2 regions of the Streptomyces sp. NPDC051738 genome follow, and region 1 is predicted to be linked to the other one. Evidence: riboswitches for the same ligand, from Rfam matches in the RefSeq annotation. Region 1 holds a riboswitch; the other holds the start of a gene.

Evidence for each region. A riboswitch is a leader RNA that binds a small molecule or an ion and turns the genes downstream of it on or off. The one in region 1 is predicted to bind glycine.
Region 2: linked by a shared signal. The riboswitch ahead of gcvP (aminomethyl-transferring glycine dehydrogenase) and the one ahead of gcvT (glycine cleavage system aminomethyltransferase GcvT) in region 1 are both predicted to bind glycine.

Annotation. Positions count from the first base shown of each region.
Region 1 covers NZ_JBITCM010000008.1:55,897-71,474, forward strand. The annotation lists gene ACIA8X_RS20030 (dynamin family protein) at 1-66, opposite strand, end outside; gene ACIA8X_RS20035 (septum formation family protein) at 316-1,041, shown strand; gene ACIA8X_RS20040 (L-serine ammonia-lyase) at 1,077-2,444, opposite strand; gene glyA (serine hydroxymethyltransferase) at 2,537-3,811, opposite strand; gene gcvH (glycine cleavage system protein GcvH) at 3,828-4,205, opposite strand; gene gcvT (glycine cleavage system aminomethyltransferase GcvT) at 4,349-5,470, opposite strand; glycine riboswitch at 5,623-5,721, opposite strand; gene ACIA8X_RS20060 (AAA family ATPase) at 5,892-6,566, shown strand; gene ACIA8X_RS20065 (enhanced serine sensitivity protein SseB) at 6,646-7,437, shown strand; gene ACIA8X_RS20070 (enhanced serine sensitivity protein SseB C-terminal domain-containing protein) at 7,653-8,408, shown strand; gene ACIA8X_RS20075 (ABC transporter permease) at 8,792-9,790, shown strand; gene ACIA8X_RS20080 (ABC transporter substrate-binding protein) at 9,829-11,601, shown strand; gene ACIA8X_RS20085 (ABC transporter permease) at 11,671-12,678, shown strand; gene ACIA8X_RS20090 (ABC transporter ATP-binding protein) at 12,675-13,772, shown strand; gene ACIA8X_RS20095 (ABC transporter ATP-binding protein) at 13,808-15,040, shown strand; gene ACIA8X_RS20100 (trimeric intracellular cation channel family protein) at 15,104-15,578, shown strand, end outside.
Region 2 covers NZ_JBITCM010000032.1:1,624-17,201, reverse strand. The annotation lists gene ACIA8X_RS43645 (amino acid transporter) at 1-177, shown strand, start outside; gene ACIA8X_RS43640 (hypothetical protein) at 280-801, shown strand; gene ACIA8X_RS43635 (DUF1707 domain-containing protein) at 911-1,507, opposite strand; gene ACIA8X_RS43630 (molybdopterin-binding protein) at 1,617-2,012, shown strand; gene ACIA8X_RS43625 (molybdopterin-binding protein) at 2,091-2,510, shown strand; gene gcvP (aminomethyl-transferring glycine dehydrogenase) at 2,596-5,481, opposite strand; glycine riboswitch at 5,658-5,753, opposite strand; gene ACIA8X_RS43615 (PRC-barrel domain-containing protein) at 5,868-6,239, shown strand; gene ACIA8X_RS43610 (DNA polymerase IV) at 6,907-8,313, opposite strand; gene ACIA8X_RS43605 (MerR family transcriptional regulator) at 8,384-9,037, opposite strand; gene ACIA8X_RS43600 (bifunctional nuclease family protein) at 9,299-9,772, opposite strand; gene ACIA8X_RS43595 (MerR family transcriptional regulator) at 9,859-10,596, opposite strand; gene ACIA8X_RS43590 (FHA domain-containing protein) at 10,638-11,543, opposite strand; gene ACIA8X_RS43585 (DUF881 domain-containing protein) at 11,605-12,441, opposite strand; gene ACIA8X_RS43580 (small basic family protein) at 12,447-12,779, opposite strand; gene ACIA8X_RS43575 (DUF881 domain-containing protein) at 12,776-13,687, opposite strand; gene ACIA8X_RS43570 (sugar phosphate nucleotidyltransferase) at 13,787-15,578, opposite strand, start outside.

The DNA.
Region 1 (15,578 bases):
CGCTTCGCGGACGGCGGGTTCGGCTTCCGGCCCGTCGGGCTGATGCCGTGTCAGCAGCGCCGTCAAATCCGACGCGTCCGCTGCGCAGCGCGCCAATTCCCCCAAAGACACAGCTCACCTCCCGGCCCGCACCGGTCGTCGACACGGCCGGTGTACGTTCCGCCCCCGAGCGGATGCGGCACCACCGTAGGGGTGCGGAATACCTGAAGAAAGGCATATAGAAAAAGAATCTTGATAGGGGAGTACTAAATAATTAGTCATGATTTATTGGGCATTTGAGGTGGACGGGACCCGCCCGCTGTGCACGATGGCTGCATGGGATCGCCCGACGTCCCCGGTCAGGGGGAACCGCCGGATCCGGAGCCGCCCTACCGGCCCTGGCCCGGCGAACAGCTGCCGTACACACCGTCCACCGCCTCGCCCGGCGACTTCTCGGAGCCCGTCCAACCGCCCCGGCGCAGACATGCGTGGCTACGGGCCGCTGCCCTGCTGGTCGCCGTGGCGGGCATCTCGACGGGCGCCGCGCTGTTCACCCAGAGCGACGACGACGGGCCCACCGGCGACGTCAGCGGGATTGGCATCGAGACGACGGTCGACGAGCCGACCCCTCCGGACGACACCAGTCCGAGCGAGCCCGAGCCTGAACCTGAGACCGAGCCAGAGACCGAGCCCGAGGAGACATACGTCGACGACCTATCCGTCGGAGACTGTGTCGACGCGACGGAGAGCAACGCCTTTGTGCTGATCGTTCCTTGTGATGGCCAACACGACATGCAGACCTTGGCCGTCACGGAACTTGAGGACAGCTACGAGTACCCGGGCGGAGACTGGGTCGATGAGGAAGCCGAGACGCTGTGCTACGAGGCCTACTCGGACGTCGCGGAGAACTGGACGGTCGAGGAGGAGGACGCCCTCATGTGGGACAAGGTCGTGCCCGATCCCGAAAGCTGGGAATCGGGAGACCGTACGGTCGTGTGCTTCCTGGAGTCCCTCGACGAGGAACCGCTGGAGGAGGACTGGCTCGCCTACTCCTTCTACTGACGGAACCGGACCGTCCAGCTCGGACGGTGTGCCGCTCAGCACTCGATGATGTTGACCGCCAGCCCGCCCCGCGCCGTCTCCTTGTACTTCACGCTCATGTCCGCGCCCGTGTCCTTCATGGTCTTGATGACCTTGTCCAGGGACACCTTGTGCGAACCGTCCCCGCGCATCGCCATCTTCGCCGCCGTGACCGCCTTCACCGCGGCCATGCCGTTGCGCTCGATGCAGGGGATCTGGACCAGGCCGCCGACCGGGTCGCAGGTGAGGCCGAGGTTGTGTTCCATGCCGATCTCGGCGGCGTTCTCGACCTGTTCGGGACTGCCGCCGAGGACCTCGGCCAGCGCGCCGGCGGCCATGGAGCAGGCGGAGCCGACCTCGCCCTGGCAGCCGACCTCGGCGCCGGAGATGGAGGCGTTCTCCTTGAAGAGCATGCCGATGGCGCCGGCGGCGAGCAGGAAGCGGACCACGCCGTCCTCGTCGGCGCCCGGCACGAAGTTGATGTAGTAGTGCAGGACGGCGGGGATGATGCCCGCCGCGCCGTTCGTGGGGGCGGTGACGACCCGACCGCCGGCGGCGTTCTCCTCGTTCACGGCCATCGCGTAGAGCGTGATCCACTCCATCGCGTGGGCCAACGGGTCGCCCTCCGCGCGGAGTTGGCGGGCGGAGACCGCGGCACGGCGGCGGACCTTGAGGCCGCCGGGCAGGATGCCCTCCCGCGACATCCCCCGCGACACGCACTCCCGCATGACCCGCCATATCTCCAGCAGGCCCGCGCGGATCTCCCCCTCGGTGCGCCAGGCCCGCTCGTTCTCCAGCATCAGCGAGGAGATCGACAGGCCGGTCTCCTTCGTCAGACGCAGCAGCTCGTCGCCGGTGCGGAAGGGATACTTCAGCACCGTGTCGTCGAGCTTGATGCGATCCGCGCCGACCGCCTCCTCGTCGACGACGAAGCCGCCGCCCACCGAGTAGTACGTCTTCGACAGCAGCTCCCTACCGGAGGCGTCGTACGCCCACAGCGTCATGCCGTTCGCGTGGTAGGGGAGTGCCTTACGACGGTGCAGGACCATGTCGTCGTCGAAGGAGAACGCGATCTCGTGCTCGCCGAGCAGCCGGAGCCGGCCCGACGACTTGATCGCCTCGACCCGCTCGTCCGCCGTCTCCACGTCCACCGTCCGCGGCGAAGCGCCCTCCAGACCCAGCAGCACCGCCTTGGGCGTGCCATGGCCATGACCGGTCGCGCCGAGCGAGCCGTACAGCTCGGACCGTACCGACGCGACGGAGGGCACCAGGTCCTCGCCCCGCAGTCGACGGGCGAACATACGAGCCGCTCGCATCGGGCCGACCGTGTGGGAACTCGACGGACCGATGCCGACCGAGAACAGGTCGAAGACCGAGATGGCCACGGGGACTCCTCAATACGGGGTGGTGCAGAAAGTTTCTGCGGGGTGCCCCGCCCGCTCACTGACCAGTGTGCGGGACACCCCACAAAAAGGAACTACTTGTTCAGACCGGGGTACAGCGGGTGCTTGTCCGCGAGCGCCTTGACCCGGGCCTTGAGCGCGTGCGCGTCGTAGGCCGGCTTCAGCGTCTCGGCGATGACGTCGGCGACCTCGGTGAAGTCATCGGCGGTGAAGCCGCGGGTGGCCAGGGCCGGGGTGCCGATGCGCAGGCCCGACGTCACCATCGGCGGGCGCGGGTCGTTCGGGACCGCGTTGCGGTTGACCGTGATGCCGACCTCGTGGAGGCGGTCCTCGGCCTGCTGCCCGTCCAGCTCGGACTCGCGCAGGTCGACCAGGATCAAGTGCACGTCCGTGCCGCCGGACAGCACGTTCACGCCGGCCTCGCGGGCATCGGCGGCCGTCAGGCGCTCGGCGAGGATCCGGGCGCCCTCGACCGTGCGGTGCTGGCGCTCCTTGAACTCCTCGCTGGCGGCGACCTTGAAGGAGACCGCCTTCGCCGCGATCACATGCTCCAGCGGACCACCCTGGAAGCCGGGGAAGACGGACGAGTTCAGCTTCTTCGCGAAGGCCTGCTTGGCGAGGATGATGCCGCCGCGCGGGCCGCCGAGGGTCTTGTGGGTGGTGGAGGTGACCACGTCCGCGTGCTCGACCGGGTTGGGGTGCAGCCCGGCCGCGACCAGTCCGGCGAAGTGCGCCATGTCGACCCACAGGTAGGCGTCGACCTCGTCGGCGATGCGGCGGAACTCGGCGAAGTCGAGCTGGCGCGGGTAGGCGGACCAGCCGGCGATGATCACCTTGGGCCGGTGTTCCTTGGCGAGCTTCTCCAGTTCGGCCATGTCGACCAGGCCGGTGGCGGTGTCGACGTGGTAGGCGACCACGTTGAACTGCTTGCCGGAGAAGTTCAGCCGCATGCCGTGGGTGAGGTGGCCGCCGTGGGCGAGGTCCAGGCCCAGGATGGTGTCGCCGGGCTGGGCGAGGGCGAACAGGGCGGCCTGGTTCGCGGAGGCGCCGGAGTGGGGCTGGACGTTGGCGTACTCGGCGCCGAACAGCTCCTTGACCCGGTCGATGGCGATCTGCTCGGCTACGTCGACGTGCTCGCAGCCGCCGTAGTAACGGCGGCCCGGGTAGCCCTCGGCGTACTTGTTCGTGGCGACCGAGCCCTGCGCCTCCATGACCGCGACCGGCGCGAAGTTCTCGGAGGCGATCATCTCGAGAGTGGACTGCTGGCGCTCCAGCTCGGCGTCGAGCGCGGCGGCGATCGCCGGGTCGAGCTCATGCAGGGGCGTGTTCAGAAGCGACTTGTCAGACATAAGGGGCTACGACTCCTCAGCCGGCGGTGTGGGCGACGTACTCGTCGGCGGAGAGCAGGTCGGCCGGCTCCTCCGTGATGCGTACCTTGAACAGCCAGCCGCCCTCGAAGGGCGCGGAGTTCACCAGGGCCGGGTCGTTCACCACGTCCTCGTTGATCTCGGTGACCTCGCCGGTGACCGGGGAGTACAGGTCGGACACCGACTTGGTCGACTCCAGCTCGCCGCAGGTGTCACCCGCGGTCACGGTCGTGCCGACCTCGGGGAGCTGGGCGTAGACGACATCGCCGAGCGCGTTCGCCGCGAACTCGGTGATGCCGACCGTCGAGACGCCGTCCTCGGCGGTCGACAGCCACTCGTGCTCCTTGCTGTAGCGCAGCTGCTGGGGGTTGCTCATGGCCTGAATTCTCCTGTACGCGCGGGAGTGGTGATGAATGGGGGACTGCTGGAAACGTGCGTGAGCAGCGGAAATGTGCGCAGGGTCACGCGGTCGCCGCTGTCAGTGTGTACTTTTCGGCGCTGGATCCGCCGCATCCACTGTTACTTCTGGCGCTTGTAGAACGGCAGCGCCACGACCTCGTACGGCTCATGACTGCCGCGGATGTCCACGCCGACCCCGGCCGTGCCCGGCGCCGAGTGCGCCGCGTCGACGTAGGCCATCGCGATGGGCTTGCCCAGCGTGGGGGAGGGCGCACCGGAGGTGACCTCGCCGATGACCTCGCCGCCGGCGACGACCGGGTACCCGGCCCGCGGGACGCGACGCCCTTCGGCGACCAGGCCGACCAGGACGCGCGGCGGGTTCTGCGAGGCGCGGTCGGCGGCCTCGGCGAGCGCCGCGCGCCCGACGAAGTCGCCCTCCTTCTCGAACTTCACCACCCGGCCGAGCCCGGCGTCGAAGGGGGTGAGGGAGGTCGACAGCTCGTGGCCGTACAGCGGCATGCCCGCCTCGAGGCGCAGCGTGTCCCGGCAGGACAGGCCGCAGGGGACCAGGCCGACGCCCTCGCCCGCCTTGGTCAGCGCCTGCCACAGCTCGACGGCGTGCTCCGGCTTCACGAACAGCTCGAAGCCGTCCTCGCCGGTGTAGCCGGTGCGCGCGATGAGGGCGGGGACGCCGGCGACGGTGCCGGGCAGGCCGGCGTAGTACTTCAGACCGTCGAGGTCGGCGTCGGTGAGGGACTTCAGGATGCCGGGCGACTCGGGGCCCTGGACGGCGAGCAGCGCGTAGGCGTCCCGGTCGTCACGGACCTCGGCGTCGAAGCCGGCGGCGCGCTCGGTCAGCGCGTCCAGCACGACCTGGGCGTTGGAGGCGTTGGCGACGATCATGTACTCGGTCTCGGCGAGCCGGTAGACGATCAGGTCGTCGAGGATGCCGCCGTCGGCCCGGCAGATCATGGTGTAGCGGGCGCGGCCGACACCGACGGAGGCGATGTTGCCGACGAGGGCGTGGTTCAGCAGCTCGGCCGCCTGGGGTCCCGTCACCGTGATCTCGCCCATGTGCGAGAGGTCGAACAGGCCGGCCTTGGTGCGTACGGCAAGGTGCTCGTCGCGCTCGGAGCCGTAGCGAAGCGGCATGTCCCAGCCGGCGAAGTCGGTCATCGTCGCGCCGAGCGAGCGATGCAGGGCATCGAGCGCGGTGTGACGGAGTTCTCCTGTGCTGCTCATCGGTCGGTCGTCTCCCAGGGCAAGACATCAAGGGCGAGGTCGTTCCTCCCCATCTGTCATCGGAACCTGAGAGGTTCGCCGTGATCCCTGGAGGACACGGCTTGCACCTTGGGTGGGGCCACTGGAACCAGCGGCCCGCTTTTCAGATGTGCCTCGCCCGCGCGGTAACGGGGCCTGAGAGATTCAAGGGAGGGACTTGCTCCTTCGGCGCCCCAGCGGTGGACTGCTGGGGACTCTCCCGCGCGGATTCAAGCGGCCGGTATGCAGTTGGCGGGCACATCATTGCACGGCGGGCCCGTCTTCGGCAGGCCGAGTCTGTAACCAGCTTGTGGCAGGAAGCGAACGAAAATGCGAGAGATCATCCATTACCTTCTCTTTACGCTCAGTGGGGATAGGGACTCCTGACCCCCGGAGGAGGACGATGACGGTGAACCGCACCACGGCGTACGCCACGACCTCGGGCCTCGCGCTGCCCAAGCAGCCCGCTGCCCCCGTTGTCGAAGCCCGCGCCACGTGCCCCGCGCCCGTGGTCCGCGATCTGCGCGAGCGCTCCGGCCGCAGCCCGCACGCCCTGCTCTTCGGCCCCCAGGACCTCGTGGTGGTCACCGGTCTGCCCGGCAGCGGCAAGTCCACGCTGATGAAGCGGACCGTGCAGGGCGTCCGTATCGACTCCCAGGACACCCGGGACCGCTGGGAAGCCCTCATGCCCGGCTTCCTCCCCTACGCCGTCTACCGCCCCCTGGTCCGCCTCGCGCACTACGCCGGACTGCGCCGCGCCCTGCGCTCCGGCGCGGGCGTCGTCGTGCACGACTGCGGTACGCAGGCCTGGGTGCGCGGCTGGCTGGCCCGCGCGGCCCGCCGCCGGGGCGGCGCCCTGCACCTGCTCCTGCTCGACGTCACCCCGCACACGGCCCTGGAGGGCCAGCGCGAGCGCGGTCGCGGTGTCTCCCGGTATGCCTTCCTGCGCCACCGCAGTGCCGCCGCCCGGCTGCTGCGCTCGGTGGAGAAGGGTGACCTGCCCCAGGGGTGCGGCTCGGCGGTGCTGGTCGACCGCTCGGCGGCGGACGTCCTGCGCCGGATCGGGTTCACGGGCTGAGCGGCCGTAGACCTGCTCGGGCCGGACACCGGATAGCCTTCTGAGCCACAGACGTGGTTCACAGCAGGCGGTCATTCAGATGGACTTCCCAGCGGATCTCCCCGCGGACTTCCCGGCACACCCGCACCTCCACCCGCACGGCGGCTGGCCCGGCAACGAGCTGGAGGAGGTGCTCTCGGCCTCCCTCGGCCTGCCGTCGGCGGGCGGACGGATCATCGAGGTGCTGGGCCGCAGCTTCGTCTGGGTGCCCCTGCCCAACGGCGGCGGCCCGCACAGCGGCCCGCTGGACCTGCCCACCGTGCAGATCGAGGGACAGGTGTACGTCCCGGTCTTCAGCTCCGAGGAGCAGTTCCGCCAGGTCGCCGGCTCCCACATGGCGTACACCATCGCCCCCGCCGTCGAGTTCGCCCGCGGCCTGCCCCCGCAGGTGGGCATCGCCGTGAACCCCGACGGCGTGGTCGGCGTCCCCCTGCCCCCGACGGCGGTCGCCGAGCTCTGCCGCCAGGGGCGCACCCCGCTGGACGGCCTCACCTCCGGCGGTCGCGTCAAGCTCTACGAGCCCGACTGGCAGGAGGACCCGATCGACTTCCTCGCCGCCGCCTCGGCCGAGTTCGCGCAGACCGGCGTGGTCGCGACAGCCCGCCGCTGCCTGGCCGCCATCGAGACGGCCGCCCCGGTGATGTTCATAGGCGTCGAACTCACCCACTGGGAGGGCGACTTGCGCGCCGCCCCCATGGACGCCCTCGCCCGCACCCTGGGCCGAACCCCGCTCCCGTGGCCGGTCAACCTGGTCCTGCTGGACGTGGCCCAGGACCCGGTGATCGAGTGGATGCGCCAGAAGGTCCGCCCCTTCTATCAGCGGGACTTTTAGCGTCCCTAGGGGGGCAGCGCCCCTGAAAGGGGCGCGGGGCTGTATACATGTGCGGCTCCGCCGCGTGGGCGCGACCAGCCACAATTGCACCCGCACTCGCGCACGCGGAACAAGCCCCGAGCTACTGGGCGCCTAAGCTGTCACTCAATGCGGGGCAACACATAGAAGGGGCGGTACCAGAGGTGAGCGCGAGCCTCAGCGGCAGCGTCGAGCACATGCTGCGCCAGGTGACGCCCGGGCGCTACGACGCCTACGAGGCCCTCCTGCGCGCGCTCGCGACCCCGTCCACCGGCCAGGTCTGGATGCTCCTGTGGCACGGCCAGTCCGGCTCCCCGGACGCCCAGTACGGAAACATGGGGGTCGACGGCTACGGCTACGCCCCGTGCGTCACCTCCGCCCAGGAGCTGTCGGCCAGCGGCTGGAACCGCTCGTACGAGGTGGTCGACGGCGTCGACGTGGCCCGCACCCTCTACCCGGACCACTTCGGCCTGTGGCTGAACCCGCACGCCCCCGGCGGCGGCGTCGGCATCCCCTGGCTCGACCTGCGCCGCATCGCCACGGGCCTGGACCGCCAGCCCGCCGGCCCGCTGCGGCTGTCGGAGCCCGGCATCGAGATCCCGCAGTTCTACGCCCTGCTCGCACAGAACGCCCACCGCACCCCGGCCGTCCGCTCGCTGCGCCGCGCCTGGGTGCAGCCGGCGCTCGGCGCGCCGTATCTCGCCATCGGGCTCGACGTGTACGACACCAGCCCGCCCGCCGTGGACTCTGTGCGCTCGATGATGTCGCAGTCGATCGGCGCGGTCCCGGACGGGCTGCCCGTCTCGACGGTGGCGATGTCCGACGAGTGCGATCCGGTCGCGATGTGGATGCGGGCAAGTGCCCGCCCCTTCTACGACCGTGAGGCCCACGCGGCCGCCCCGGCCCAGGCCCCGGCGGCCGGGTACGGCTACCCGGGCCCGTCTCCGTACTGACGGGCCGGCTGACGGCCTCCCCGGTCATGGGTGAGCCGTACCCGTACCCGTGCCCTGCGCGTTGCTGCGGTCTCTGCGTGACGTCCACATTTCTTCGCGCGTAGATAGCGGCGAATAGTCGCGAATGTCTGCGATTTGGCCACTGTGTCCCAACTGCCTCCCGTCCGGGAGGCACTATCTGGTGTTCGGATAACGGAAACCCTCGTGCTGCATCACGGTTGCGCATACTTTCTTCGCCAGGCCTGGCGGGTGATCGCGGCGACGTTGAAGACTCCCCAGTCAGACGCGGGATCGGTCGATCCCGCGATCGGGTGAAAGTCGACAAAGCCGTAATCCGCGGCAGGTGTAGGCCGGTTACCGCCGGCGAGAGGGGTCAGGTCACTGTGGCCGCACCGATCGAGACCACTGGGGCGCAGGCCGAGGTGCAGCCGGAGGCTGTACTCGTCGGCGCCGACAAGGGGCAGATCGAGGGTCGTTCCCTGGGGCAGATCGCCTGGTCCCGTTTCAAGAAGGACAAGGTCGCCGTCGCCGGCGGGGTCGTCGTGATCCTGCTGATCCTGCTCGCGATCCTCTCCCGCCCCATCCAGGCGATGTTCGGCCTGGACCCCAACGCCCTCAACCAGGATCTGATCGACCCCAACACCTCGCTGCCCAAGGGTGACTTCGGCGGCATGAGCTGGGACCACCCGCTCGGTGTGGAGCCGAAGTTCGGCCGGGACATCGCCACCCGCATCCTGGAGGGCTCCTGGGTCTCGCTGGTCGTCGCCTTCGGCGCCACGATCCTGTCCAACACGATCGGCGCCGTCCTCGGTGTCGTGGCCGGCTACTACGGCGGACGGGTCGACACGATCATCAGCCGGCTGATGGACACCTTCCTGGCGTTCCCTCTCCTGCTGTTCGCGATCGCCATCTCCGCCACCCTGCAGGGCGGTGCCTTCGGGCTGGAAGGCCTGCCGCTGCACATCAGCGTGCTGATCTTCGTCATCGGCTTCTTCAACTGGCCTTATCTGGGCCGCATCGTGCGGGGTCAGACGCTGGCCCTGCGCGAGCGGGAGTTCGTCGACGCCTCCCGGGGGATGGGGGCCAAGGGGCCGTACATCCTCTTCCGGGAGCTGCTGCCGAACCTGGTGGGCCCGATCATCGTCTACTCGACGCTGCTCATCCCGACCAACATCCTCTTCGAGGCGTCCCTCAGCTTCCTCGGCGTCGGCATCCAGCCCCCGCAGGCGTCCTGGGGCGGCATGATCAACCAGGCGGTCGACTACTACCAGGTCGACCCCCAGTTCATGATCGTGCCTGGTCTGGCCATCTTCGTGACCGTGCTGGCGTTCAATCTGCTCGGTGACGGTCTCCGTGACGCTCTCGACCCGCGCAGCCGCTGACCTGCGGCCGCGGAGAGAGTCCAACAGGTTTTCCAACAATGGAGGGGAAGCAGACCATCATGCGAAGGTCAGCGCTGGCCGCGATCGCGGCCATCGGCAGTGCGAGCTTGCTGCTTTCGGCTTGCAGCAAGGCCGATGACAACTCGGACAACAACGGAAACAAGTCGGCTGGGGCCAACGCAGCGACCAAGGGTGTCGTCAACGCCTCCACCCAGAAGGGTGGGACGGTCACGTACGAACTCTCGGACGTGCCGGACTCCTTCGACCCCGGCAACACGTACTACGCGTACATGTACAACCTCAGCCGGCTGTACGCCCGCCCGCTGATGACCTTCAAGCCCGCCGCCGGCGAGGCCGGCAACGAGCTGGTCCCGGACCTCGCCGCGAGCGCGGGCGTGCCGAGCGACGGCGGCAAGACCTGGACGTACAAGCTGCGTTCGGGCCTGAAGTACCAGGACGGCACGCCGATCACCTCGAAGGACGTCAAGTACGCCGTCGAGCGCTCCAACTTCGCGCGTGACGTGCTCTCCCTCGGCCCGAACTACTTCCAGCAGTTCCTCGAGGGCGGCGACAAGTACAAGGGCCCCTACAAGGACAAGAGCGCCGAGGGCCTGAAGTCCATCGAGACGCCGGACGACACCACGGTCGTCTTCAAGCTGAACCGCGCCTTCCAGGAGTTCGACTACCTGGTCGCGACGCCGCAGACCGCGCCGGTGCCCCAGGCCAAGGACAAGGGCATCGACTACATCAAGAGCATCGTGTCCTCGGGCTCGTACCAGTTCGAGAGCTACGAGGAGGGCAAGCAGGCCGTCCTCGTCCGCAACAAGAACTGGGACGCGAAGACGGACCCGCTGCGCAAGCAGTACCCGGACAAGATCGTCGTCAAGCTCAAGGTCAACGCCGAGACGATCGACCAGGACGTCCAGGCCGGCACGGCGATCGACCTCGGTGGTACCGGTGTCCAGGCCGCGACGCAGGCGAAGGTCGTCAACGACGCCTCCCTGAAGGCCAACACGGACAACACCTACGGTGGCCGCCTGGTCTACATGGCGATCAACAACCAGGTCGCGCCGTTCGACAAGGTCGAGTGCCGCAAGGCCGTCCAGTACGCCATCGACAAGGTCTCCGTGCAGACCGCCGAGGGCGGCCCGATCCGCGGTGACATCGCCACCACCGTCCTTCCGCCGGACATCCCGGGCTACAAGAAGGCGGACGTCTACGCGACCGACGGCAACAAGGGCGACGCGGCCAAGGCCAAGGAGCAGCTGAAGGCCTGCGGCAAGTCGACCATCACCACCAACATCTCGGCGCGCAGCGACCGCCCGCAGGAGATCGACGCGGCCACCGCGATCATCGCCTCGCTGAAGAAGGTCGGCATCAACGCCAGCCTGAAGCAGTACCCGTCGGGCAAGTACTTCACCGACTACGCGGGTGTGCCGGAGTTCGACAAGAAGCAGAACATCGGTCTGCACATGATGCAGTGGGGTGCCGACTGGCCGTCCGGCTACGGCTTCCTCCAGCAGATCCTGCACGGTGACGCGATCGGTGCCTCGGGCAACACCAACCTCTCGTACATCAACGACAAGGAGATCAACGAGACGTTGGAGAAGGCCATCGCCACCGAGGACGAGGCCGAGCGCAACAGCCTGTACGCCCAGATCGACCAGCGCGCGATGGACCAGGCGGCGATCGTCCCGCTGACCTACTTCAAGGTCCTGCTGTACCGCCCCGCCAACTTCACCAACCTGGTGTCCACGGCGGCCTTCAGCGGTCAGTACGACTACCTCAACATCGGCACGACCAAGAAGTAGCCCCGGAAGGCAGGTGAAGGCATTGGTGCCCGCGGGCTCAGCGGCCCGCGGGCACCAGCGCCGGTCCCCGTGATCTCGTACATCCTCCGTCGGACGCTCGCGGCAGTGATCCTGCTGTTGGTCGTCACCGCGGTCACCTTCGCGATCTTCTTCCTGCTGCCACGGATGGCCGGCCAGACCGCCGACCAGCTCGCGCAGCAGTACATCGGAAAGAGCCCGACGAAGGCCGACATCGCCGCGGTCAAGCAGAACCTCGGTCTGGACCAGCCCCTGTACGTCCAGTACTGGCACTTCATCAAGGGGATCGTGGCCGGCGCCACCTACGACCTGGGCCCCACCACGACGCACTGCAACGCGCCGTGCTTCGGCTACTCCTTCAAGAACCACGTCGAGGTCTGGCCGCAGCTCACCTCCCGCCTTCCGGTGACCATCTCGCTGGCCGGCGGCGCCGCCGTGCTGTGGCTGGTGTCCGGTGTGCTGATCGGCGTGATCTCCGCGCTCAAGCCGCGCAGCTTCTTCGACCGCGCGTTCATGGGCGTCGCGCTCGCCGGTGTCTCGCTGCCCATGTTCTTCACGGGCAACCTGGCGCTGCTGCTCTTCACCTTCCAGTGGCCGATCTTCGGCCGCACCTACGTACCGTTCACCGAGAACCCGGCCCAGTGGGCCAACACGCTCTTCCCGGCCTGGTGTTCACTCGCCCTGCTGTACTCCGCCATCTACGCGCGGCTCACCCGCTCGGGCATGCTGGAGACGATGAACGAGGACTTCATCCGCACGGCCCGCGCCAAGGGCCTGCGCGAGCGCAACGTCGTGGCCCGGCACGGGCTGCGGGCCGCGCTGACCCCGATCATCACCGTCTTCGGTATGGACCTGGGCCTGCTGCTCGGAGGCGCGGTGATCACCGAGACCGTGTTCTCGCTGCCCGGCATCGGCCAGTACGCGGTGCAGGGCATCACCGACAACGACCTGCCCCCGATCCTCGGCGTCACCCTGCTCGCCGCCTTCTTCGTAGTGATCGCAAATCTCCTGGTGGACCTGCTCTACGCCGCCGCCGACCCGCGCGTGAGGCTCTCGTGACCGAACTCTCCAAGACCGGCGCCGCAGTGGGCGAGCCCACGAGCTCACCCTCGAACGCGCCCGACGCCTTCCTCGCGGTCCGAGACCTCAAGGTGCACTTCCCCACCGACGACGGCCTGGTCAAGTCCGTCGACGGGCTCACCTTCCAGGTGGACAAGGGCAAGACCCTCTGCATCGTGGGCGAGTCGGGCTCGGGCAAGTCCGTCACCTCGCTGGCGATCATGGGGCTGCACCGGCTCGGCGCGCGCGGCAAGAACGTGCAGATGTCCGGCGAGATCTGGCTCGACGGCAAGGAGCTGGTCTCCGCCGACCCGGACGAGGTACGCCGGCTGCGGGGCCGCGAGATGGCGATGATCTTCCAGGACCCGCTGTCCGCGATGCACCCGTACTACACGATCGGCAACCAGATCGTGGAGGCGTACCGGGTCCACCACGACGTCAACAAGAAGACCGCACGCAAGCGGGCCGTCGAGATGCTCGACCGGGTCGGCATCCCCGAGCCCGACAAGCGCGTCGACAACTACCCGCACGAGTTCTCCGGCGGTATGCGCCAGCGCGCGATGATCGCCATGGCTCTCGTCAACAACCCCGAACTGCTCATCGCGGACGAGCCGACGACCGCCCTCGACGTGACCGTGCAGGCGCAGATCCTCGATCTCATCCGGGACCTGCAGAAGGAGTTCGGCTCCGCGGTCGTCCTCATCACCCACGACCTCGGTGTGGTCGCCGAGATCGCCGACGACGTCCTGGTGATGTACGGCGGCCGGTGCGTGGAGCGCGGCTCCGTCGACGACGTCTTCGAGCGGCCGCAGCACCCGTACACCTGGGGCCTGCTCGGCTCGATGCCGCGCATCGACCGCGAGACCTCCGAACGGCTCATCCCCGTCAAGGGGCAGCCGCCGAGCCTCATCAACGTCCCCTCGGGCTGCGCCTTCCACCCCCGCTGCCCGTACGCGGACATCCCCAAGGGCGATGTCACCCGTACCGTGCGCCCGGAGCTCCAGCCGGTCGGCAGCGGGCACTTCTCCGCCTGCCACCTCCCGCAGGAGGACCGTACGCGGATCTGGACCGAAGAGATTGCGCCGAAGCTGTGAGTGAGACGAAGAAATCGGACGAGGAGAAAGCGGGCGTGGCCACCGTGCCCGCCCAGGGCTCCGCTCCCGACGAGCGTGAGGTGCTGCTCAAGGTCGAGGGCCTGCAGAAGCACTTCCCGATCCGCAAGGGCGTGCTGCAGCGCCAGGTCGGCGCGGTCAAGGCGGTCGACGGCATCGACTTCGAGGTGCGCAAGGGCGAGACCCTCGGCGTGGTCGGCGAGTCCGGCTGCGGCAAGTCGACCATGGGCCGGGTCATCACGCGGCTCCAGGACCCGACGGGCGGCTCGATCCACTTCGAGGGCCAGGACATCACGCGGCTGAACACGGCCGGGATGCGTCCGCTGCGGCGGGACATCCAGATGATCTTCCAGGACCCGTACGGCTCCCTGAACCCGCGGCACACCATCGGCGGTATCGTCTCGGCGCCGTTCCGGCTCCAGGGCGTAGAGCCCGAGGGCGGGGTGAAGAAGGAGGTCCAACGGCTCCTGGAGCTGGTGGGTCTCAGCCCCGAGCACTACAACCGCTACCCGCACGAGTTCTCCGGCGGTCAGCGCCAGCGCATCGGCATCGCCCGGGCGCTCGCCCTGAAGCCGAAGCTGGTCGTGGCGGACGAGCCGGTGTCCGCGCTGGACGTGTCGATCCAGGCCCAGGTCGTGAACCTGATGGACGACCTCCAGGAGGAGCTCGGCCTGACGTACGTGATCATCGCCCACGACCTCTCGGTCGTCCGGCACGTCTCGGACCGCATCGCGGTGATGTACCTCGGCAAGATCGTCGAACTCGCCGACCGCACCTCGCTGTACGAGGCGCCGATGCACCCGTACACCAAGGCCCTGATGTCGGCCGTGCCGGTGCCGGACCCCAAGCGCCGGGGCGCCAAGAGCGAGCGCATCCTGCTGCGCGGCGACGTGCCCTCGCCGATCGCCCCGCCGAGCGGCTGCCGCTTCCACACCCGGTGCTGGAAGGCGACCGAGGTCTGCCGGACGACGGAGCCGCCGCTGCTGGAGCTGAGGCCCGGCCAGCGGGTGGCCTGCCACCACCCGGAGAACTTCGAGGACCAGCAGCCGCAGGACACGGTGCTGCTGACCGTGGCCAAGGAGGCCGCGGAGCTGGTGCCGGCGGAGCAGACCGCTGACGCTCAGGTTTCCAAGGAGGCACCGGCGGCTGCGGCTTCCGAGGAGGCACCGGCGGACGAGGCTTCTGACGAGGCCCCCGACGCCGAGGCTTCTGCGGAGTCCTCCGCGGACACTCCGGACGAAAAGAAGTAGCCCAGCCCTGGCCCCCGCCTTCCTTTGCAAGGCGGGGGCCTTGCGCTGAGCGAGAATGTGCGGGTGCTTCAGCAACTGTTCAGCCCGTCCGTCCAGCACACGCTCGACCTGATCGGCATCTTCGTCTTCGCGATCTCCGGCGCCCTGCTGGCCGTCCGCAAGAACTTCGACGTCTTCGGCATCGCCGTCCTCGCCGAGGTCACCGCCCTGGGCGGCGGGCTGTTCCGGGACGTGATCATCGGCGCCGTACCACCGGCCGCGTTCACGGATCTGGGGTACTTCCTCACCCCACTGCTCGCCGCGCTCCTCGTCTTCTTCCTGCACCCGCACGTGGAGCGCATCCAGGCCGGCGTGAACGTCTTCGACGCGGCGGGCCTCGGCCTGTTCTGCGTCGCCGGGACGACGAAGGCGTACGCCTACGGCCTCAACCTCACATCCTCCGTCGCCCTGGGCCTCGCGACCGCCGTGGGCGGCGGTGTGCTGCGCGACGTCCTGGCCAACGAGGTGCCGTCACTGCTGCGCTGGGACCGCGACCTGT
Region 2 (15,578 bases), on a different contig from region 1:
CGTGACACGACCGGTTGCATCCCGCACATGTACTTCGAGTGGACCGAGGGCAACCCCTTCACCAACTTCCTGCGCTTCTTCCTCTTCGGCCAGGGCGAGGTCGCCCCGGTCACCCGCGAGGTGCTGCGCGAGGCCGAGCCCGAGCCGGCCCGGCGACCACGGGTGCACACCGGCTGAAACGCCTGCGGCCATCAGGATCGCGTCAACGATGACTCGTAAGGCGTCAGAACACCGTCACGGGCGGTCACTCGGGCGCCCCGGCCACCTACCGTCGATCGTGTGCATGGCAGACGACCGCGTCCGGCCCCGACCGGCGACCGCCACTGGCCAGGCAGCGTGCGGTTCGCCATGGGCTGCACCCTGACCTTCTTCGCCATGACCCTGTTGGTCGACTGGGACGCGGACACCCTGACACCCTCCCGCACCCTGCTCTGGCTGGCGATGACGGCCGCGCTCTTCACGATCCTGCTCCCTCAACGCGTCACCGCCGGCCCGGGATGGCTGGCGGTCCAGGGGCTCGTACGACGGCAGCGGGTACGGACGGACGCCCTGGTGGCCCTACGGCAGTACGGCGATCTCTCCGCACACCTGATCCTGCGCGACACCGACGGCCGCCGCCTGGAACTCGACCCTCGCACCCTGATCGCCAACCCGCTGCTGTGGCACGAGCTCGACAACGGGATACGCCGCTCGCGGGAGCGCGGGACGCTACGGGAAGGCACGGACGTACTGGAGAAGCTGCGGCACCAGATCGACGACGCGACGGCTCGGGCGGTGCTCCGGGAGTCGGGGATCTACTGAGCCCGTCGAGCAGGGCATCGGGGATCTGCTGAGCCCGATACTCACGGCGCCCGGGACCCACTGAGCCCGAGACTCACGCCGTCCGAGATCCAAGGCATCCGAGATCCACTCAGCCCAACACCCACGCCGCCCGAGATCTGCTGAACGGCGTACGCCGAGCGGGCCCCACCACGACCCGCCCGTACGCCTTCCGCCCCGCGATCTCGACCCGCAGCACGACCGGCACACCGGCGTCACCGGCAGGACGCGCCTTGATCTTGGCGTATTCGACGGCCAAGGAGTCGGTGTCCACCACGACGCCAGGCCGGGTGACCAGCCTCAAGGTGCCGCCCTGCATGTCGAGGTCGATGCGCAAGGTCCCGTCGGCTATCACCGCGTGCGTGAAGTCGAGGGTCACGTCACCCCAGGACGACTTGATCTCCAGCCGCCGCGGCACCACCCACCCCTCACCCCGCACGAACGAGCCGCCCTGCTGCTCGATACGGACGACATCCTTGGCCTCGACTCCGCCCGGCACCGGCGACAGATCCGCCCTCAGCGCGGCCAACTCACCCAAGGTGCGGGCGGAAAGGGCGGCGGTCACCCGCTCGTCCAGCTCCTCCATGCTCAGCCGGCCGTCACCCGCCGCGGCGTTCAGCACGTCCACCACGCGGTCCCGGTCCACGTCCGAAGCCCGCAGCCCCGTCCGCGACGGCTCAGCCGACATACCCTCACCCCGATCACACGCCATCGACCCCACTAACGCCATATCGCGTTATACCCAACGGCCAACCCCCTGCCCAGGGTTCCCAGCGATGCCCCCTATCGTGACCGGCATGCACTCCTACACGATCGGCCAGGCGGCGCGACTGCTGGGCGTGAGCCCCGACACCGCCCGCCGCTGGGCGGACGCGGGCCGGGTGGCCACCCACCGCGACGAGGCCGGACGGCGCCTCATCGACGGCACGGACCTCGCCGCGTTCTCGGTCGAACTCGCCAAGTCCGGCAGTGGCGAGGAGGAGACGTCGTACACGTCCGTCCGCAACGCCTTCCCCGGCATCGTCACCGCGATCAAACTCGGCGACGTGGCGGCCCAGGTCGAGATCCAGGCCGGCCCGCACCGGCTGGTCTCCCTCCTCACCCGCGAGGCGGTCGAGGAGCTGGGCCTGGAGGTGGGCATGGAGGCCACCGCCCGCGTGAAGTCGACGAACGTCCACATCGACCGCACGTAACCGGACAACAGCGGGCACTACGGTAGGAATCGCTAGCCCAAGCCGCCACAAGCCCCTACCGTCTGCGAGGCGTCCCCCATGAGCCTGAGCATCCGCAATCAGCTCCCCGGCACCGTCACCGCCATCACCCCCGGCGAGGTCATGGCAACGGTCAAGGTCCGCCTCGCCGGCGGCCAGGACCTCACCGCGGCGGTCACCCTGGAGGCCGTCGAGGACCTCGGCCTGACCGCGGGCACCGCCGTGAACGCCCTCGTGAAGGCCACGGAGATCTCCCTCGCCACCGCCCCGGTCAAGGGCCTGTCCATCCGCAACCAGCTCCCCGGCACGATCACCGGCCTCGCCACGGGCGGCGCGATGGCCTCGGTCAAGATCGCCGTGGACGGCGCCGACCTGACCGCGGCCATCACCAAGGACGCCACCACCGACCTCGCCCTGTCCCCCGGCGTCCCCGTGGTCGCGCTGGTCAAGGCGACGGAGGTCGCACTGACGACGACGTGACGCACAAGGGCTCCGCCCCGGCCATGGACGGCCGGGGCGGAGCCCTAAGTTCAGCTGCGTCGGTACGGGTACGAACCCGTGAACGTCAGTCCTCGTACGCATCCAGCGGCGGGCAGGAGCAGACCAGGTTCCGGTCACCGAAGGCCTGGTCGATCCGGCGCACCGGCGGCCAGTACTTCTCGGTGGCCGACACCCCGGCCGGGAACACGGCCTCGTCACGGCCGTACGCGTGCTCCCACTCCCCGCCCAGCGCGCCCGCGGTGTGCGGGGCGTTGCGCAGCGGGTTGTCGTCGGCGGGCCACTCGCCCGACCCGACCTTCTCGATCTCCGCGCGGATGGCGATCATCGCCTCGCAGAACCGGTCGAGTTCGGCCAGGTCCTCGGACTCGGTCGGCTCGATCATCAGCGTCCCGGCCACCGGGAACGACATCGTCGGCGCGTGGAAGCCGTAGTCGATGAGCCGCTTGGCCACGTCGTCGACGCTCACCCCGGTCGCCTTGGTCAGCGGCCGCAGATCGATGATGCACTCGTGCGCGACCAGCCCGCCCGGCCCGTTGTAGAGCACCGGGTAGTGCGGCTCCAGCCGTTTGGCGACGTAGTTGGCGGACAGCACCGCCACCTGCGTGGCCCGCTTGAGTCCCTCGCCGCCCATGAGCCGGACGTACGCCCACGAGATCGGCAGGATCCCGGCGGAGCCCCAGGGCGCGGCCGAGATCGGCCCGACTCCCGTCTCGGGCCCGGCGGCGGGCTGCAGCGGGTGGTTCGGCAGATACGGCGCCAGGTGCGCCCGCACGGCGACGGGCCCGACGCCCGGACCGCCGCCACCGTGCGGAATGCAGAACGTCTTGTGCAGGTTCAGGTGGGACACGTCACCGCCGAAGTGCCCCGGCTTGGCAAGCCCCACAAGGGCGTTGAGGTTGGCGCCGTCGACGTACACCTGCCCGCCCGCGTCGTGCACCTGCGCGCAGATGTCGGCGACATGCTCCTCGAACACACCGTGCGTCGACGGGTACGTGATCATCAGCACCGACAGCTCGTCGCGGTACTGCTCGATCTTCGCCCGCAGGTCCTCGACGTCGATCTCGCCGTCCTCGGCGGTCTTCACGACGACGACCTTCATGCCGGCCATGACGGCACTGGCGGCATTGGTCCCATGCGCGGACGACGGAATCAGACACACGGTCCGCTGCTCGTCCCCGTTGGCCCGGTGGTACCCGCGTACGGCGAGCAGCCCGGCCAGCTCGCCCTGCGACCCGGCGTTGGGCTGGAGCGACACGTTGTCGTAGCCGGTGACCTCGGCGAGACGTTCCTCCAGCTCGCGGATGAGCGTCAGATAGCCCTGCGCCTGCTCGGCGGGCGCGAAGGGGTGCAGCTGCCCGAACTCCGGCCAGGTGACCGGTTCCATCTCGGTCGTCGCGTTGAGCTTCATCGTGCAGGAGCCCAGCGGGATCATGCCGCGGTCGAGCGCGTAGTCACGGTCGGCGAGCCGGCGCAGGTAGCGCAGCATGGCCGTCTCGGAGCGGTTCTGGTGGAAGACGGGGTGCGTGAGGTACTCGTCCCCGCGCAGCAGCCCACCCTGAAGACCGTCCTCGGCCGCCGCGTCCAGCGCCTCGATGTCCCCCTCGACCCCGAACGCCGTCCATACGGCGCCCAGTTGGGCCCGCGTGGTGGTCTCGTCGCAGGCGATGGACACCTGGTCGGCATCGACGAGACGCAGGTTGACGCCGTTCTGCCGGGCGGCGGCGACGACCTCGGCGGCCTTCGCGGGCACCCGCACGGTCAGCGTGTCGAAGTAGGCGCCATGCACCACCTCGACCCCACCCGCCGCGAGCCCCGCGGCGAGGACGGCGGCATACCGATGGGTCCGCAGAGCGATGCCCTTCAGCCCCTCGGGCCCGTGGTAGACGGCATACATCCCGGCCATCACGGCGAGCAGCACCTGAGCGGTACAGATGTTGCTGGTCGCCTTCTCCCGGCGAATGTGCTGCTCACGCGTCTGCAGGGCCAGCCGGTACGCCTTGTTCCCGTCGGCGTCCACGGACACGCCCACGAGCCGACCGGGCAGGCTGCGCGCGAACTTCTCGTGCACGGCCATGTAGCCGGCGTGCGGCCCACCGAAGCCCATCGGCACACCGAACCGCTGCGTCGTCCCGATCGCGATGTCCGCCCCGAGCTCACCAGGGGACTTCAGCAGGGTGAGCGCGAGCAGGTCGGCGGCGACGGAGACGAGGGCACCGAGCTCGTGAGCCTGCTCGATGACGGGCTTGATGTCCCGTACGACACCGGAGGCGCCCGGGTACTGGAGGAGCACGCCGTTGATCTCACGCCTGGCGATCTCGGCGGGGATTCCCTCGCTGAGGTCGGCGACCACGACCTCCACACCCGTCGGCTCGGCGCGGGTCTCGATCACGGCGATGGTCTGCGGAAGGACGTCCGCGTCGATCAGGAACAGACCCTTCTTGTTCTTTCCCATGCGCCGGGACAGGGCCATGGCCTCGGCGGCCGCCGTGCCCTCGTCGAGCAGCGAGGCGCCTGACGTCGGCAGCCCGGTGAGATCGGCGACCATGGTCTGGAAGTTCAGCAGGGCTTCGAGCCGCCCCTGCGAGATCTCGGGCTGGTACGGCGTATAGGCGGTGTACCAGGCGGGATTCTCCATGACATTCCGCAGAATGACCGGCGGAGTGAACGTCCCGTAGTACCCGAGCCCGATCATCGAGTCCAGCACCTGATTGCGGTCGGCGAGCGACCGCAGCTCGGCCAGCACCTCGGCCTCGGTACGCGCCCCCGGCAGATCGAGGGAGTCGGCGTTCTTGATCACATCCGGCACCGCGGCGGCGGTGAGCTCGTCCAGCGAGCCGTACCCGACATGGGCAAGCATCTTGGCCCGAGCCTCATGATCGGGACCGATGTGACGCTGCTCGAAGGGAATACCCTGCTCGAGCTCGGAGAGCGGAATGCGATGGGCGGTCATTGCGGAGGCCTCCTGGTCTGACACGACCTTCGAGGGGCACCACGGCACGGGTACCCGGACGGCCTCCCCCTCTGTCATCTCAACCTGAGAGCTTCACCGGGCCACCCGAGGGCTCCCGGCTTTCACCGTCGGTGAGAGCGGAGGCCATCGACACCCGCCCTGCTTTCCAGAGTGACCTCGTCCGTGCGGTACGTGTGCCTGAGAGATTCCGGGGAGGATTTGCTCCTTCGGCGCCTCCGATGGTGTCCGGAGGACTCTCCCGCACGGGGTCAGCAGCCGCTAGCAAGACTACCAGCGAGGTCAACGCACGAACCTTCGAGTGGCCGCACTCACCAATGTGCCCTTTCGTAGTGCTTACGGATGAGTTGCGACCAAGTGGAGGGCCCGTGCAGACCGACATCGATCCGCGCAATCTGATCGGCCGCAAGGCCTTCGACCGTGACGGCACCAAGATCGGCACCATCGACGAGGTCTACCTCGACGACGCGACCGGAGTGCCGGAATGGGCGGCGATACGCACCGGCCTGTTCTCCCGGGACGCCTTCGTCCCCCTGGAGCCCAGCGAACTCGTAGAGGGCACCCTCCACGTCCCCTTCGACCGAGCCCTGATCAAGGACGCCCCCGACTTCGGCGTAGGCCGCCACCTCTCCCCCGAACAGGAACTCCAGCTCTACCACCACTACGGCCTGAACGTGGCACCTCCGCCCCCCATCCCAGACCGAGACTTCGGCAAGCTGGCAGGCACAGAGGACACCTGACCCACCCCACATCAGCCCCGACGAAACGTCTGCTTCACCCCACAGCAGCCCCCACCAAACGCCTACCTCACCCCACAACCACCATCACGGCACTCCAGCCCCACCCCATAACAGCGCCTGCGGCGGCACGCCTGCTCACTCCACAACAGCGCCCACGACACACGTGCCCCACCCCCACGACACTCCGTTCCCTCCCCACAGCCGCTCTTACGGCATGCCTATCTCACCCTCCTACAACGCGCTCCATCCCCAACGACCCGCTGCAGTTCCTAAGCCCTTCCTCACGCACCTGAGGCCACACCCACCCCAGCCACCGGCCTGCCCCGCACAGCCCACGGGACCCAAGCCCACCCAGCCCGCGGACAGCCACGCCGCCAGGACGGAACCCACCCAACCTGCGGGCAGCCACACCGCCAGGGCGGAACCCACCCAAGCACGCACAGCCCCCGGGTCCCCGCCACCCAGCCTGCGGACAGCCATGCCGCTGGCACGGAACCCACCCAGCCTGCGGGCAGTCGTGCCGCTGGGGCGGCACGGGTGGGCGCAGGCGGCACCACGCAAGCGCGGACGAGCGTCCCCACCTCCAGCGCAACCACAACCCCGGCCCGGCTCGGCAGCCAAGCTCCCCAGGCCCTCCGCCACCCCACACCCCCAGCCAACCCGCCCCCTAGCCGCCCGGAACCGCAGACGCCACCCCCGAGTCCCCCTCCCCGCCCCCCGTTCCCGAACCCCCAGGTCTTCGCGCCACCAGCGGCAACGGCTCGGCCGACTCCAACCCCGGATCGTCCACCCGAAACGTCCGCACCCGCCCCGGCTCCGACCCAGGCGTCTCGAACCGCACAGTCACCCGCCCTAGCCCACTCCCCTGTACCCACCCATGCCCATACTCGACGTGCCGCACGTCATGCCCGGCAACCCACCGCCGCTCAACAGGCACGACTTCCCGCTCCTCCGCAGGCTCCCCCTGATCCCCCTCCTCCTCGGCGAGCTCCACCCGCTCCCCCGCCGCCTGCGCGAACAGATCCTCCTGCGTGTAGTCGGCCAACCCACTCACCCCGACCCCCAGCAGCCGCACACCCCCCGTCGTGTCCACGGCATCCAGCAACCGCGCCGCAGCCTCCCGCACCACCGCCGGATCATCCGTAGGCCCCCGCAACGTCTCGGACCGCGTCAGGGTGGAGAAGTCGTACCGCCGCACCTTCAGCACGATCGTCCGCCCGGACAACCCGGCCCCCCGCAACCGCCGCACACAACGGTCGGCCAGCCGCTGCACCTCAAGCCCGACCCGGACCCGATCATGGATGTCCACGTCATACGTGTCCTCGACGGAGACCGACTTGGCCTCCCGCTCCGCCACCACAGGCCGATCGTCATGCGCCAGCGCCATGGCATACAGGGCACGACCATGGGCGTTGCCCAGCAGCCGTACGAGCTCGTCCTCCCCCGCCTCGGCGATCTCGTCGACCGTGTGGATCCCGGCCCGCCGCAGATGGTCCCCCGTCGCCGGCCCCACCCCCGGCAACGTCCGCACGGACATCGGCCCGAGCAGCGCCCTCTCGGTCCCGGGCTCGATCAGCACCAGCCCATCGGGCTTGGCCTGCTCCGAGGCGATCTTCGCCAGCATCTTGGACCCGGCCAGCCCCACCGACCCCGCAAGCCCCGTGACCGCCCGTATGTCGCCGCGCAGCTTCGTCCCCACCAGCCGCGCCGACCGCTCGTCCCAGGCCACTCCCCCGGCGTCCAGGTCCACGAACGCCTCGTCCAGGCTCAGCGGCTCCACCAGCGGCGACAGCTCCCCCAGCAGTCCCATCACCAGCTCGCTGATCTCCCGGTAGACCGCGAAGCGCGGGACGAGATACGCGGCATTCGGCGCCAGCCGACGCGCCTGGGCCGTGGGCATCGCCGAGTGCACCCCGAAGACCCGAGCCTCATAGGACGCGGTGGCAACGACTCCACGCGGCCCGATCCCACCGACGATCACGGCCTTCCCGCGCAGGCTCGGCTTGGATGCCTGCTCCACCGAGGCGTAGAAGGCATCCATGTCGAGATGCAGGATCGTGGGCGCGTTTCTCACATCTCCGATGCTGCCTCACGCCACTGACAATGCCCCGCTACGACCGCGCTGCGACGGCCACTCAGACTGCTCAGACAGCCCGATTACGCCGCCGAGCCAGCTCATCGGCGGGGTTGTGCCCGACCAACGTCTCCCCGGTGTCGATGCGCTCCCCGTGCAACTGCGACAAGGCACTCTCGACGTCCCGCCACACCACACCCACGGCGATCCCGAAGATCCCCTGCCCACCCTGGAGCAGCGCATGAACCTCGTCCGGCGAGGTGCACTCGTACACCGTCGCACCGTCGCTCATCAGCGTCATGCGCTCCAGATCACGAAAGCCCCGCTCCCGCAGATGCTGCACGGCGGTCCGGATGTTCTGCAGCGACACACCGGTGTCGAGGAACCGCTTGACGATCTTCAGGACGACGACGTCCCGGAAGCTGTACAGCCGCTGTGTCCCCGACCCGTACGCGGGCCGCACGCTCGGCTCGACCAGGCCGGTGCGCGCCCAGTAGTCGAGCTGCCGGTAGGTGATACCGGCGGCCGCACACGCCGTCGGACCGCGGTAGCCGATCTCCTCGGACTCCATGGACGCCGCCCCTCCGCCGCTGCTCGGCACGGCCGTCGGTCGCTGCGGAGCGTGATCGGTCGCGCTGCCCTGAAGCGGGTACGGTCCGCTCGTCCTCGCCCCGAGACTGGGCCCGGAAGCGCCCCCACCCGCACCGTCGCCGCTGCTTCTCACGCCGACCTCCGTCCTTGACCTGCCTTCTCGACGGTAGGCAGTCACCAGGGGTGCGTCAACGATCGCCACACTCGGCACGCCGAGTGATAATCACCCTAGGAGTGGTTTCCCGCACCCCACCGCGGGGAAAGGCTAGCCGAATGCGCTCGAACGAGGCCGCGGGACGCTCTCACTCGCCGCAGGCAAATGCCGGCATTTGAGCCGCAACCGACTGCGGGCCACCCGTTCACGGACCACGAGCCGCAGACAGCCCACGCCGCCTCACTGACTGCTGGTGCCGAAGTCCTCGGGCGAGATCTGGTCGAGGAACTCGCGGAACTTCTCCACCTCGTCCTCCTGCTCGTCCGGAATCGCGATGCCGGCATCGTCGAGCACCCCGTCGCTGCCGTAGATCGGCGTTCCGGTGCGCAGGGCCAGCGCTATGGCATCCGATGGGCGGGCGCTCACCTCGACACCGCTGGCGAAGACCAGCTCGGCGTAGAAGACGCCCTCACGCAGATCCGTGATGCGTACTTCGGTGAGCTCCTGACCGACGGCCTCCAGCACGTCCTTGAACAGGTCGTGGGTCAGCGGTCGCGCGGGGGCCATGCCCTGCTGGGCGAAGGCGATCGCCGTCGCCTCCCCCGGCCCGATCCAGATGGGGAGGTAGCGGTCGCCTCCCACTTCGCGCAGGAGCACGATCGGTTGGTTGGAGGGCATTTCCACCCGGACACCTACGACATCGAGCTCGTTCACACAGCAACCCTAGGCCGTGCTCGGGACGTTTGGGTAGTCGGGCCGAGAACGGCTGGCCGATCCGGCCGATCCCGGGTATGCCCGGCTCAGGGCAGCTGCACCCCGAGCGCGGTCTGCACGAGCGCGGCATGCAGCTTCACCGTCAGCCCCGCCAGCTCCTTCGCACGGGCCTCCGCGTGTGCCCTGGTCTGCGGGTTGCGGTGGCGCCTGAGGGGTGCCACGACCTGGTCCACGAGCCCGGCCTCACGGTCGGCCGCCGCCTTCATCACCCGCAGATGCCTCGGCTCGATCCCGAACCGCCCCAGCTCGGCGACGAGGGAGGCCACGGTCACCGCCTCCGCCTTGTACGCCCCGCCCGGCAACGGAGCGATCAGGCCGTACGACTCCCACTCCTCAAGCTCCTGCTCACCGATCCCGGCAGCCACGAGCAGCTCGGCGCGCCCCACCCGGGCCACCGCGGGCCCCTCGACGGGCTCCAGCACGGTTTCGCCGTCCCGCTGGCGGCACAGTGCCGGCAGGGGGGCGGCTTCACCGCGCTCCATGGCGTCCAGATGCTCGCGGATCACCTTGAGCGGCAGATAGTGGTCCCGCTGCATCCGCAGGACATGGCCGAGGCGCTCGACGTCCTGCGCGCTGAACTTGCGGTACCCCGAGGGGGTCCGCTGCGGCTCGACAAGACCCTCCGACTCCAGAAAGCGGATCTTGGAGATGGTGATGTCAGGGAACTCCTCGCGCAGCACGTTCAGGACCGTGCCGATGCTCATCAGCCGACTGTCCGTGGCGGCGGCGCCGGGCCGGGCACCGCCGCTCGGTGTTTTCAGCATGGACCTTCCCTGGGTCTCCCCGGATGGACTCCGGGGGAGGGTCAGTAGCCCCGCTGGCTCGCGTAGAAGACCAGCCGATACTTGCCGATCTGCACCTCGTCGCCGTTGTTCAGAGCGACCTGGTCGATCCGCTCGCGGTTGACGTAGGTGCCGTTCAGGCTGCCGACATCGGCCACCGTGAACGAGCCGTCCTGGGCGCGACGGAACTCCACGTGGCGACGCGAGACCGTCACGTCGTCCAGGAAGATGTCGCTCTGCGGGTGCCGACCAGCCGTAGTCAAATCGCTGTCCAGGAGGAAACGGCTGCCCGAGTTCGGCCCGCGACGCACCACCAGCAGCGCGGAGCCCAGCGGCAGCGCGTCGACAGCCGCCTGTGCCTCGGGGGACAGCGCCGGGATCTGCGTCTGGCCGGTGACCTCGGCGTCGTAAGCCTCAAGGCCGGAGATGGAGATCGTGGAGGTCGTCTCGGACGGGCGCTCGGGCGTCGCACCGGCCCGCAGCGGAGCGCCGCAGTTGGAACAGAAGCGGCTGTTCTCCGCGTTGCGGTTACCGCACCTCGTACACACCAGGGCCGACATCGGGGAAAACCCTCCACCCGTACTTGAGGTTGACGGTTGCCCGAAACCTATGTCGCCGGACTGGCCAGGGTCAACTGACGGCGCGCTTTGACCTCCGGAAATGTCGCCGCCCGGACCAGGCACCTGGTCCCTGAAGAGGGGACGCTGCCCTTCCTCGTCCCCCTGTGCGCGATGACGAGCGGTCGCGTTGTCGTTACCCTCTCGCGCGCTCTTGCCGAACAACTTCGCAAACAACTTCACGGGCGATTCCCCTTGACCGAAACAGACCCGCCCGTGGGGCAGGACGAACCCTGACTGCTCACACTGGCCGACCCGGACATCTTCACAACGTCCGTCTCCACCAGACAGTTTCCACCACGCACCACCCATTCGGTGCGTCGACCCCCCGCAACCTCATGCCCTCGCCGGACGTCCGCCATGCACCGCCGGTTCACTGGGAGGACGACCGAGCGTAGTCAGGCCGCTTCGCAGCTCGCAAGGCGTCCACGACGATCTTGTCCGACCGCTCGATGGTCACGGTGGCCTGCTCCTTCTCGAGAGTCTGCACCACGCCTCCAGGGATGTTGAGCGCCGGTTCCAGGTCCTGCGGCTTGCCGATGACCTTGAAACGATAGGGAGCGTTGATCTTGTTCCCGTCGACGCTCACGCTGTTGCCGGAATCCGTCAGATAGGTTCCGGCGACAACGCGTACGCCGTTCACCTGGATCGCCTCAGCGCCGGCCGCGCGCAGCTCCTGGATCGCGTCGAGCAGCATGTCCGCTTCGACCGTCCCCTTCGTGTCGTCGATGGTCAACGTGATGCCTGGTCCCTGCGCGGCCACCGTGCCCGCCAGAATGCCGAGTTGCCTTTCCTTCTCGACCGTCTGCTTGCGGGCCTCCTCGGCCTGGTTCGAGCTGTTCTCCAGCTCGTCGCGCTGCTTTTCAAGACCTTGCTTCTCGTCCTCAAGACGCTGAGTACGGTCGTCCAGTTCATCGAGAATGCGAACGAGATCTTCCTGACGTGCGCCCCGCAGTGCGCTGTCACCGTCGCTGTTGGACGCGACCTGGACGGCCAGGCCGAAGCCGAGGCCGAACAGCAGCAGGGCGACGATGAGTTGGGCCCGGGTGACCCTCGGCGGCCACAGCCCCTGCACCAGCCGCTGCCGCCCGGTCAGCCCGCTCTGCTGCTCCTCGGGAGCCTCCGCGGCCTCGGCAGCGCCGACCGCAGGAACCTCCTCGGGCAGTTCCTTGCGCAGCCTGTTCTCGGGTGTCTCGTCGTGGTTGCTCATCGGCCTCACGCCCGGAACACGTGCCGGCGAATGGCCGCGGCGTTCGAGAAGATCCGGATGCCGAGCACCACGACGACACCCGTGGAAAGCTGGGCGCCCACACCCAACTTGTCGCCCAGGAACACGATCAGCGCGGCCACGACCACGTTGGACAGAAACGACACGACGAAGACCTTGTCGTCGAAGATGCCGTCGAGCATGGCCCGCAGACCCCCGAAGACGGCGTCCAGCGCCGCCACGACGGCGATCGGCAGATAAGGCTCGACGACCGCCGGAACCTCGGGCCGGACCAACAGGCCGGCCACGACTCCCACGACGAGGCCCAGTACGGCGATCACGATGTGCCCTTCTCGGTTTTCTCGGTGTTCGGCTGTGCGGTACGTACGGTCACGCTCGGTGCGGCGGGCAGTCGAAGGTCGTCCTGCACGGAAATACTGGTCCTGATCCCGAAGTTCTCCTGCAGGGCGTGCAGGTAGAGCCCGTCCGCGCTGTCCTGGAACCTGGTGCTGAGCCGCTTCCCGTCCCCCACCGCGAGCACCGTGTACGGCGGGACCAGCGGCTTGTTGTCGACCAGTATCGCGTCTCCCGCGGCCCTGATGGCCGACAGCGCCGTCAGCCGCTGCCCGTTGATGGAGATCGCCTCGGCGCCCGACTCCCACAGTCCGTTGACCACACGCTGCATGTCACGGTCGCGCACCCGCCCGGTGTCGGCGAACCCGGATGTCCCGCGCGGATTGCCGTCGCCATCGGTGGAGGCTTCCTTGGCGTCGTTCACGACGAGCCTCACGCCGGGCCCGTGCACTTCCACGGCGCCCGCCAGGATGCCCACCAGCTCGGCCTGGTCGCTGTCACCTGTCGTTTTCAGCGCCTCGCGCTGTCTCGCGCTCACGTCGTCACGCAGCTTGTCGACGGACTCCTCCAGCTGGTCGGCCGCCGCCGTCTCACGGTCGATGCGGTCGATCAGTTCCTCGCGCTCCTTGGCCATGACCGGCGCAGCCACCCGCGCCTGCGCCGCTCCCACAGTCACCACGAGCGCCGCGAGCACCAGACCAGCAGCCAGCCCCAGCTTCGCCCGCAGCGTCTTGGGCAGACCCCCGTCGCCCGCGGCCTTCTTCCGGGCAGCAGCCTCTGCGTACCCGTCGTCGAGGCTGTGATCCATGACGTTGGTGAGCAGCGACATGGACGCGTCGGGCCGCGTGGGGGGCGTAGGTGTGCTCCGAACGGGGGGCTGCGGCATGCCGCACATCGTCGCACGTTGCGACCACTACCTCCGAATGGCCCCACCGGCGTGCCGGACAGGCCCCGTTCGGGGACACCTGTCCGGCACGCGCGCGTGCTGCTTGCCTCAGCGGCCGGCGCTGTCCACGACAGCCGACCACTCGTCGAGCAGGGCCTGCGCGGACGCGTCGTCCGGCCCCTCGGCCCACAGATGGGTGACCGCTTCGGCCGGGTCGGGCAGCACCATCACCCAGCGCCCGTCGGTCTCCACCACTCGCACACCATCAGTGGTGTCGACAAAGCGATCGCCGGCGGCCTCGACGACCCGCCGCATGACTAGCCCCTTCACGGCCCAGGGAGTCGCAAGGTCCCGCTTGATGACATGCGCCCGCGGGATCCGCGCGTCGATCTGGCTGAGCGTGAGCTGCGTCCGCGCCACCAGCCCGATGAGCCGTACGAAGGCCGCCGTACCGTCGAAGACGCTGCTGAACTCCGGGACGATGAACCCGCCCCTGCCGTCACCACCGAAGATCGTCGTGTCGTCACGGCCCACCCGGGTCAGATCGTCCGGTGATGTGGTCGTCCACTCCACCTGAGTCCCGTGATAGGCCGCCACCTGCTCGGCGATCCGTGTGGTGGTCACCGGCAGCGCCACCCGTCCACTGCGCCGCTCAGCGGCCACGAGGTCGAGCATGACGAGCAGGGCCCGGTCGTCCTCGACGATCCGCCCCTTCTCGTCGACCAGCGACAGCCGCTCACCGACCGGGTCGAACCGCACCCCGAACGCGGCCCGCGCCGACGCCACGATCTCGCCCAGCCGCACCAACCCCGACCGTCGCGTATCCGCCGACTCCGTGGGCCTCGACTCGTCCAGACCCGGGTTGATGGTCAGCGAGTCCACACCGAGCTTGCCGAGCAGACTCGGCAGCACAAGCCCGGCACTCCCGTTCGACGCGTCGACCACGACCTTGAGCCCCGACTCCGAGATCCCGGTCGTATCGACGTTCCGCAGCAGCGACCCGGTGTACGAGTCGAAGACACTGGCCGGAAAATGCAGATCCCCGATCTCACCCGGGAACGCACGCCGGTACTCCTGCCGCGCGAAGACCCGGTCGAGCTTGCGCTGACTGGCCTGAGACAGGTCGGCACCCTGCCCGTCGAAGAACATTATGTCCACGGAATCCGGCACCCCGGGCGTCGTCCGGATCATGATCCCGCCGGCACTGCCCCGCGCGGTCTGCTGCCGCGCCACAGGCAGCGGTACGTTCTCGAGATCTCGTACGTCGATGGCGCTGGCCTGCAGAGCGGAAATGACCGCCCGCTTCAGCGCACGCGCACCACGGGAGTGGTCGCGAGCCGTCGTGACGGTGGAACCCTTCTTCAAGGTCGTCGCATAGGCGCCGGCGAGGCGCACGGCGAGCTCGGGCGTGATCTCCACGTTCAGGATTCCGGAGACACCACGAGCACCGAAGAGATGCGCCTGCCCCCTCGACTCCCAGATCACCGAGGTGTTGACGAAGGCGCCGGCCTCGATGGTCTTGAACGGATAGACGCGCACATTGCCCTGAACGATCGATTCCTCACCGATCAGGCACTCGTCACCGATGACCGCGCCGTCCTCGATCCGGGCGGCGCGCATGATGTCGGTGTTCTTACCGACGACGCAACCGCGCAGATTACTGTGCTGCCCGACGTACACGTTGTCGTGGACAACAGCCTTGTGCAGAAAGGCGCCGCTCTTCACGACGACGTTCGAGCCGACGACGGTGTGCTCCCGGATTTCCGCCCCGGCCTCGACCTTGGCGTAGTCCCCGATGTACAGCGGCCCGCGGAGAACGGCATCAGGATGCACCTCAGCGCCTTCCGCCACCCACACACCCGGGGAGATCTCGAAGCCGTCGATCTCGACGTCGACCTTG